Regions from separate parts of the Actinoplanes sp. NPDC049681 genome, predicted to be linked through region 2. Evidence: riboswitches for the same ligand, from Rfam matches in the RefSeq annotation. Region 2 holds a riboswitch; the other holds the start of a gene.
The links. A riboswitch is a leader RNA that binds a small molecule or an ion and turns the genes downstream of it on or off. The one in region 2 is predicted to bind S-adenosylhomocysteine.

Region 1: another riboswitch for S-adenosylhomocysteine. It lies ahead of ahcY (adenosylhomocysteinase); the one in region 2 lies ahead of metH (methionine synthase).

What each region holds. Positions count from the first base shown of each region.
Region 1 is NZ_JBITLP010000013.1:47,403-51,812, reverse strand. It holds gene ACIBO8_RS36500 (Na+/H+ antiporter) at 1-373, opposite strand, end outside; gene ahcY (adenosylhomocysteinase) at 445-1,905, opposite strand; S-adenosyl-L-homocysteine riboswitch at 1,924-2,004, opposite strand; gene ACIBO8_RS36490 (phytanoyl-CoA dioxygenase family protein) at 2,067-3,158, opposite strand; gene ACIBO8_RS36485 (LacI family DNA-binding transcriptional regulator) at 3,232-4,269, shown strand; gene ACIBO8_RS36480 (YciI family protein) at 4,351-4,410, shown strand, end outside.
Region 2 is NZ_JBITLP010000008.1:260,854-265,263, forward strand. It holds gene metH (methionine synthase) at 1-1,804, opposite strand, end outside; S-adenosyl-L-homocysteine riboswitch at 1,868-1,945, opposite strand; gene ACIBO8_RS28870 (SDR family NAD(P)-dependent oxidoreductase) at 2,035-2,835, opposite strand; gene ACIBO8_RS28875 (alpha/beta hydrolase) at 2,902-3,870, shown strand; gene ACIBO8_RS28880 (MHYT domain-containing protein) at 3,966-4,410, shown strand, end outside.

The DNA of each region.
Region 1 (4,410 bases), on a different contig from region 2:
GGGCCACCGCGGCGCCCAGCGCCACCCCGGCCGCGAGCGTCGCCCCGGCCACGAAGAAGTGGAAACCGACGCCGATCAGCAGCGCCGTGAGCAGCACCAGGACCACGGACAGGCTGATCACCGTACGCATGTTGCGGCGGATGTCGATCAATGAGGAGTCGAGCGACGCGCTGTAGAGCAGTGGCGGCAGCACCAGCGTCAGGATCAGCTCGGAATCGAGGTCGACGTTGGGGCCGGGCAGGACGGCGTAGAGAATGCCGAGGAGGGTGAGGAGGGCGGCCGCGGGCAGCCCGGTGCGATCGGCGATCCGGCGGACCCCGACGATCACCGCGACACCGGCGAGGATGAACAGCAACGTCATCTCGACACTCACCGGCACATTGTCCCGGAGGAACCCTGCGGCGGGTCACCTGCGCTCGATCGCGCAGATGACCCGCCGGGGAATCAGTAGCGGTAGTGGTCGGGCTTGTACGGTCCCTCGACCGGCACGCCCAGGTACTCCGCCTGCTTCTTGGTCAGCTCGGTGAGCCGGACGCCGAGCGCGTCCAGGTGCAGCCGCGCGACCTTCTCGTCCAGGTGCTTCGGGAGCACGTAGACCTGGTTGTCGTACTCGTCAGGCTTGGTCCAGAGCTCGATCTGGGCCATCACCTGGTTGGTGAACGAGTTCGACATGACGAAGCTGGGGTGGCCGGTGGCGTTGCCCAGGTTCATCAGGCGGCCCTCGGAGAGCACGATGACCGCGTGCCCGTCCGGGAAGCGCCACTCGTGCACCTGCGGCTTGACCTCGATCTTCTCGATGCCCGGCACCTTGGCGAGGCCGGCCATGTCGATCTCGTCGTCGAAGTGGCCGACGTTGCCGACGATCGCGTTGTGCTTCATCGCGGCCATGTGCTCGACCGTGATGATCTCGGTGCCGCCGGTGGTGGTGATGAAGATGTCGGCCTCGGAGACCACGTCCTCGATCCGGGCGACCTGCATGCCGTCCATCGCCGCCTGCAGCGCGCAGATCGGGTCGACCTCGGTCACCACGACGCGGGCACCCTGGCCGCGCAGCGTCTCGGCCGAGCCCTTGCCGACGTCGCCGTAGCCGCAGACCACGGCCAGCTTGCCGCCGAGCATGACGTCGGTGGCACGGTTGAGGCCGTCGACCAGCGAGTGGCGGATGCCGTACTTGTTGTCGAACTTGCTCTTGGTGACCGAGTCGTTGACGTTGATCGCCGGGAAGAGCAGGTCGCCGGTCTTGGCGAACTTGTAGAGCCGCGCGACGCCGGTGGTGGTCTCCTCGGTGACGCCCTTGATCTCCGCAGCGATCTTGGTGAACCGCTGCGGGTCCGACGCCAGGCTGCGGCGCAGGGTGTCGAGGATGATCGTGTACTCGTGGGGGTCCTCGGCGGTGGTCGCCGGGACCGCACCCGCCTTCTCGAACTCCACGCCCTTGTGCACGAGCAGGGTGGCGTCGCCGCCGTCGTCGAGGATCATGTTCGGGCCGAGGCCGTCACCGAAGTCGAACAGCTGCTCGGTGCACCACCAGTACTCCTCGAGCGTCTCGCCCTTCCAGGCGAAGACCGGGGTGCCGGACGGGGCCTCGACCGTGCCCTCGGGGCCGACGACGATCGCCGCGGCGGCCTCGTCCTGGGTCGAGAAGATGTTGCAGGAGACCCAGCGGACCTGCGCACCGAGCGCGACGAGCGTCTCGATGAGCACCGCGGTCTGGATGGTCATGTGCAGCGAGCCGGCGATCCGCGCGCCGCGCAGCGGCTGCGCGTCCTTGTACTCCTCGCGGATCGACATCAGGCCGGGCATCTCGTGCTCGGCGAGGCGCATCTGGTGCCGGCCGAAGGCGGCCAGCGACAGGTCCGCCACCGCGAAGTCGATGCCGTTGAGCTGCTGGAGACGTGATGACATGGAGAAGGGCACCCCCCTCGTCAGGAGGCGCCCTTGCGACAGTGGCCCACAGGCCGAGCGTGGCGGACCTCAGGGTCCGTCGCAGCGCCTCTCGGCAAGGGGCAGCGCCGCTTCGGGCGCCCCACCACCATAACGTCGCGATTCCAAGATCGGGAACCCGCTCAGGCGGCGGCCCGGCGTCGCTCCTGCTGATCGCGCAGGGCCTTCTCGAATTGTGACGCGTCCCACTGCTCGGTGAGCGCCTGCCGCATCAGGTCGGCCTGGGTCTGCGGGGCCATCCCGTCCACGGGCTGGTCGCGGTCGAGGTTCGTGGGAAAGGCGTACCCCTCGGCGGCCGTCGCGACGACGTTGTCCACGTTCCCCGGGTAAGCCCGCAGCACCGGATAGAGGGCCCGGCACATCGCGACGCGGTCGACCGTCTCCATGGCCCGCCCGAACGCCGACGAGACCTGGAGCAGGTTCGCCATCCGCCGGACGTCCGCGCTGCGGTTGGCGCCGGCGCCGTGGAAGAGCGCCGGGTTGAAGAAGGCGGCGTCGCCCTTCTCCAGCGGCAACTGCACGTAGTTGGCATCGAAGTACTCGGTGAACTCCGGCTGGTGGAACGCGAGATAGCCGCCCGGGTACTTCTGCGAGTGCGGCAGGTACAGCGTCGGACCGGTCTCCACCGGCATGTCGACGTGTGCGACGGCGCCCTGCAGGGTCAGTGCGGGGGAGAGCAGGTGCAGGTGCGCGGGATAGCGCTCGGCCAGCTCGCGGGACATGAAGCCCAGGTGGTAGTCCCGGTGCGCGACCTGTGCGACGCTGCCCGGGTTCACCACGTTGGGCTGCGAGGTGACCTGGTAGCCGGGGCCCAGCCAGCACTCGGAGATCAGCGCGAGGATGTCGTTGTCGTAGTACGCGGCGAAGGCCTCCGGATCGCGGACCGCGAACTTGTCCACGGCGCCCCAGATCCGGTCGTTGGCGCCGGGCTTGGCGAAGTGGTCGCCCCGGGCGGCCCCGGTGGCCTTCTGCTCCTCGATCATCGCGGTGAAGACGGCGGTCGCGCGGTCCACCACGGCTGCCGCGAAGGCGCCTTTGAACACCACGATGCCGGGGCCGTCCAGCAACGCCCGGATCAGTTCGTCGCGGGCCTCCCGTCCGGCCGTCCCGTCGTAGATCAACACGTTTCGTTCCACGCCGGCGGCGTGCCGATACTCGCCCGGGTCGGTGGTCTGCTCGACCAGTTTCCGGAAGTCGTCAAGGCAGATGTCCATGCCGTCAGGCTAGGGAGGGATACAACATCAAAGTCCCTTGAAAAGACCTCAAAAACCCCTCATCGTGTACGGGGTGAAGCACCCGTACCGCATCCGCGAGATCGCCGTCCAGTCCGGCCTCAGCCCGGCCACAGTGGACCGTGTGCTGCACCGGCGCGGCGGTGTCCGGGCGAGCACCGTGCGCGAGGTGGAGCAGGCGATCGAGGACCTCGACCGGCAGCGGTCCCAGCTGCGCATCGGCGGGCGTACGTTCATGATCGACGTGATCGTGCAGGCACCGTCGCGCTTCTCCACCGCCGTCCGCGCGGCGTTGGAGGCCGAACTGCCCGCGATGCGACCGGCGGTGATCCGCTCCCGCTTCCACCTGCTCGACAGCGCCGGCGTGACCGACCTCGTGGCCGTGCTCGACAAGGTGGGCCGCACCAAGTCGCACGGCGTGATCCTCAAGGCACCGGACGTGCCGGAGATCGTCGCCGCCGTTGCCCGCCTGGCCCGGCAGGGTATCCCGGTGGTGACGCTGGTGACCGACCTGCCGACCAGCCCGCGCGCGGCGTACGTCGGCATCGACAACCGCGCGGCCGGCGCCACCGCGGCCTACCTCGTGCAGGAGTGGCTGGCCGAACGCGCCGGCGACGTGCTGGTGGTCCGCGGGCACGGCTCGTTCCGCGGCGAGGACGAGCGGGAGATGGGATTCCGGGCCGAGATGCGTACGCGGGCCGCGGGCCGCCGCCTTTTCGAGGTCGTCGACGAGGAGGACCGCGCTGAGGCCGTCCACATCGGAACGCGGGAGGTGCTGGCCGGCAACCCGGCGGTCCGCGCGGTCTACTCCCTGTACGCGGGCGCCGGCGGCAACGCTGCGGTGGTGGATGCCTTCGACCGCGAGAACCGGCGCTACGACGTCTTCGTCGCGCACGACCTCGACGGCGAGAACACCGCCCTGCTCCGCGAGCGCCGGCTCTCCGCCGTGCTCCACCACGACCTGCGGCAGGACCTGCGCCACGCCTGCCACGTCGTCATGCAGGCACAGGGCGCACTGCCCGGTCCCGTACGGTCGAACCCCTCCGCGATCCAGGTCATCACCCCGCACAACGCCCCGCCGGCAGAATTCTGAGATTTCCGGTGCGATGCTGTCCGGATCCGCGCGGACCGTTCGTCACGAGGGTGGATCACCACCGGAGAGAAGGACGCTGAGATGAAGTACATGATGTTCGTCTGCACCGACACCGAGCCCGAGACGGACGAGTCGCAGGTG
Region 2 (4,410 bases):
CGAAGATAACGTCCTCGACCAGCTCCAGGAGGTCGGCTGGGATGTCCTGGTAGACGGCGAGCTGACCGGCGTTGACGATGCCCATGTCGAGCCCGGCGCGGACGGCGTGGAACAGGAACGCCGAGTGCATGGCCTCGCGGACCACGTCGTTGCCGCGGAACGCGAAGGACAAGTTGGAGATGCCGCCGCTGGTGCGGGCTCCGGGGCAGCGCTCCTTGATCAGCGGAAGCGCGTCGATGAAAGCCTTCGCGTAGCCGTTGTGCTCCGCGATGCCGGTCGCCACCGCGAGCACGTTGGGGTCGAAGATGATGTCCTCGGGCGCGAACCCCGCCTGCTGCACGAGCAGGTCGTACGCCCGGCCGCAGATCTCGACCTTGCGGGCGGTGGTGTCCGCCTGGCCCTGCTCGTCGAAGGCCATGACGACCACGCCGGCCCCGTAGTCGCGGACCTTGCGCGCCTGGGCCAGGAAGGGCTCCTCGCCCTCCTTGAGGCTGATCGAGTTGACCACGCCCTTGCCCTGCACGCACTTGAGGCCGGCCTCGAGCACGCTCCACTTCGAACTGTCGATCATCACCGGGATCCGGGCCACCTCGGGCTCGGTCGCGATGAGGTTGAGGAACGTGGTCATCGCCCGCTCACTGTCGAGCAGGTCGGCGTCCATATTGACGTCGAGGAGGTTGGCGCCGCCGCGCACCTGCTCGAGGGCGACGTCCACGGCGGCCTGGTAGTCGTCGGCCTCGATGAGGCGGCGGAACTTGGCCGAGCCGGTGACGTTGGTGCGCTCGCCGATCATGACGAAGCCGGTGTCCGGGCCGATCGCGAACGGCTCGAGGCCGCTGAACCGGGTGGTGCGCGCGGGCTCGGCGACCGTACGCGGGGTGCTGCCCCGCACCACGCGGGCGATCTCCGCGATGTGCGCCGGGGAGGTGCCGCAGCAGCCGCCGACGATGTTGACCAGGCCCTCGCCGGCGAACTCGCTGATCAGTGCCGCGGTCTCGGCCGGGGTCTGGTCGTAGCCGCCGAACGCGTTGGGCAGTCCGGCGTTCGGGTGACAGGCGACGTACGTGCCCGCCAGCCGGGCGAGCTCGACCACGTGCGGGCGCATCTCGGCCGCGCCCAGCGAGCAGTTCACGCCGACGACCAGCGGCTCGGCACGCTCGATCGAGCGCCAGAACGCCTCCACGGTCTGCCCGGACAGGGTCCGCCCGGACAGGTCCACGATGGTCACCGAGATCCACAGCGGCAGCTGCGGCGCCACCTCGCGAGCGGCGGCGATGGCGGCCTTGGCGTTGAGCGTGTCGAAGATCGTCTCGACCAGCAGGAGGTCGACACCGCCCTCGGCGAGCGCCGAGATCTGCTCCGCGTACGCCGCCTTGACCTTGTCGAAGGTGGTCGTACGGTAGGCCGGGTCCTCGACCCGCGGGGACAGCGACAGGGTCACGTTGAGCGGGCCGACGGACCCGGCGACGAACTTGCCGCCGGCCTCGTCGGCGGCCTGCCGGGCGAGCTGGGCCCCGCGCACGTTCATCTCGCGCACCAGGCCCTCGAGCCCGTAGTCGGCCTGCGCGATGCTCGTCGCGGTGAAGGTGTTGGTCGTGGTGATGTCCGCACCCGCGGCCAGGTACTGCCGGTGGACGTCGAGGATGACGTCCGGCCGGGTCAGGTTGAGCAGGTCGGGGTCGCCGGTGACGTCCTTCGGGTGGTCCCCGGCGATGAGGTCGCCGCGGTAGTCGGCGGGGGTGAGCTTCGCGCCCTGCAGCATCGTGCCCCACGCGCCGTCGAGCACCAGGACACGCTCGGCCATGAGCGATGTGAGTGACTCGGTTGCAGACTGGGTTGTAGCAGACACAGTGACCACCTCCGCGGAATCTCGGAGGCGCCCTTGGTCGGTGTGGTTCCAGTCCGAGCGTGGCGGGTCTTCCCCGTCGCAGCGCCCCTCGGCCTGGCGCACAAGACTACCGGAAGACGGTCGTATCGACCGTACCGGCGGGTGCCGTCCCGACAGTTGGACGGCACCCGCCGGTGGCCTGCGGCTCAGGCGTTGCGGGCGAAGAGGGCACCCATCACCATGACCTTGCGGCGGCGGCTCAGCAGGCGGCTGAGGCTCACCAGCACGCGGTTGCGGCGGCCGGAGATGACGCTCGGTGGCGGGTCGCGCCGGTCGAGGGTCCGCAGCGCGACGTCGACGACCTCGGCGACCGTCTGGCGCGGGGTGCCACCGTCCGCCGCGTCGGTTCCCACGACCTCGAAGAACTCGGTGCTGGTCGCGCCCGGCGACAGGGCCAGGACGCGCAGGCCGGTGCCGCGCGACTCCTGCCAGAGCGCCTCGGTGAAGCTGAGGACGAAGGCCTTGGTGGCCGCGTACACGGCCATGGAGGGGCTGGGCTGGTAACCGGCGACGCTGGCGACGTTGACGAGCACCCCGGAGCCGGCCGCCCGCAGCGGTTCGATGAACGCGCGGCTGATGTCCACCAGGGCCGCCACGTCGACGGCGATCTCCTCCGCGAGGCGCTGCGGGTCCTCGCCGTGGAACGGCCCGAAGGTGCCGAACCCGGCGTTGTTGATCACGCTGGTGACGGTGAGGCCGCGCTCCGCCACGGCCGCGGCGAGCTTCTGCCCGGCGCCGGGCAGGCTCAGGTCCATGGGTACGACGGCGACCGGCACACCGTGCGCGGCGGTGAGCTCGGCGGCCAGGGCCTCGAGGCGCGCGGCGCGGCGGGCGACGAGCACGAGCCCGGAGCCGCGGGCGGCGAGGCGGCGCGCGAACTCGGCGCCGATGCCGGAGCTCGCACCGGTGATCAGGGTGGTCTGGCGGCGGTAGTCCACGGGAGTCATGGCTTCACTGTACGTCGCTTGTGGCACTCAGTGTCAACCATGTCCATGGGTGATACCGTGCCGGGCATGGCTGACGAACGCCCGCTCATGGTCTTCCTGCACGGCTGGCCCGAACGCGGCCTGGTGTGGCGCGCGCAGGTCGAGCACTTCACCGCCGCCGGCTTCGAGTGCGTGGCCCCCGACCTGAGGGGATACGGCGATGCCGAGGTGCCGCACGACCCCGGGGCGTACGCGGTCGAGCACGTCGTCGAGGACCTGCTGCGCCTGCACGACTCGCTCGGCGGCCGCCCCGCGGTGTGGGTGGGGCACGACTGGGGCAGCCCGGTCGCCTGGTCGCTCGCCGCCCATCACCCCGAGCGCTGCCGGGCGGTCGTGAGCCTGTGCGTGCCGTACCTGCCGGAGGGGTTCACGCTGGCGAACCTGGTGCCGCTGGTGGACCGGGAGCTCTACCCCGAGGACCGGTTCCCGTACGGCCAGTGGGACTACTACCGCTTCTACGCCGAGCACTTCGACCAGGCGGTCGCCGACTTCGAGGCCGACGTCCCGGCGACGGTCTCGCTGCTGTACCGCCGCAGCCGCCCCGAGGTGGTGGGGCAGCCGGCCCGCAGCGCCGCGGTGCGCGCCAACGGCGGCTGGTTCGGCGACGCCCACCGCGCCCCGGCCCTGCCGCGCGACCGGGCGATGCTCAGCGACGCCGACCACGCCGAGATCGTGGCCGGCCTCGCCGCGCACGGGTTCCGCGGGCCCTGCTCCTGGTATCTCAACGACGAGGCCAACGCGGCGTACGCCGCCCGCGCCGCTGCGGAGCTGCGCATGCCGGTGCTGTTCGTGCACGCGGCGTGGGACACGATCTGTGAGACCCGGCACAGCCGCCTGGCCGAGCCGATGCGTGCCGCCTGCGCCGATCTGACCGAGGTCACGATCGAGGCGGGCCACGAGGTCATGCTGGAACGCCCGGCCGAGGTGAACGACGCAATCGGTGCCTGGCTGGCCACTCGGAGGCTGGGTCCTCCGGACCGCGGCGCCTCCTCCTAACGGCCCGATCTGCCGTCCACCCCCGTTCCCGCTCTGCGAAGTCCCAGCTCAGCGGGGAGGATGCAGCGGTACGTCGATCTTGGGGGGACACGGACATGGAGATCCATCACTTCGAGCACGGATGGGTCACACCGGCCGTCAGCTACGCGCTGTCGGTGCTCGGTTCGCTGCTGGGGCTGATCTGCGCGACCCGGCTGCGCGCCGCCCGGACCGGCGGCGGCCGGGCCTGGTGGCTGACGCTCTCGGCGGTCGCCATCGGCGGCACCGGCATCTGGACCATGCACTTCGTGGCGATGCTCGGCTTCAGCGTCGTCGGCACCCCGATCCGCTACGACGCGGCGCTGACCGCCGCCAGCTCGCTGCTGGCGATCGCGGCGGTCGGCGCCGGGATGATGGTCGTCTTCGGCGGCGAACGGGCGCGTCCGCTGCGTATCGTCGCCGGCGGCCTGCTGGCCGGGCTCGGCGTGGCCGCGATGCACTACATGGGCATGCGCGCCATGCACCTGCACGGCGAGATCGGGTACGACCGGACGAGGGTGA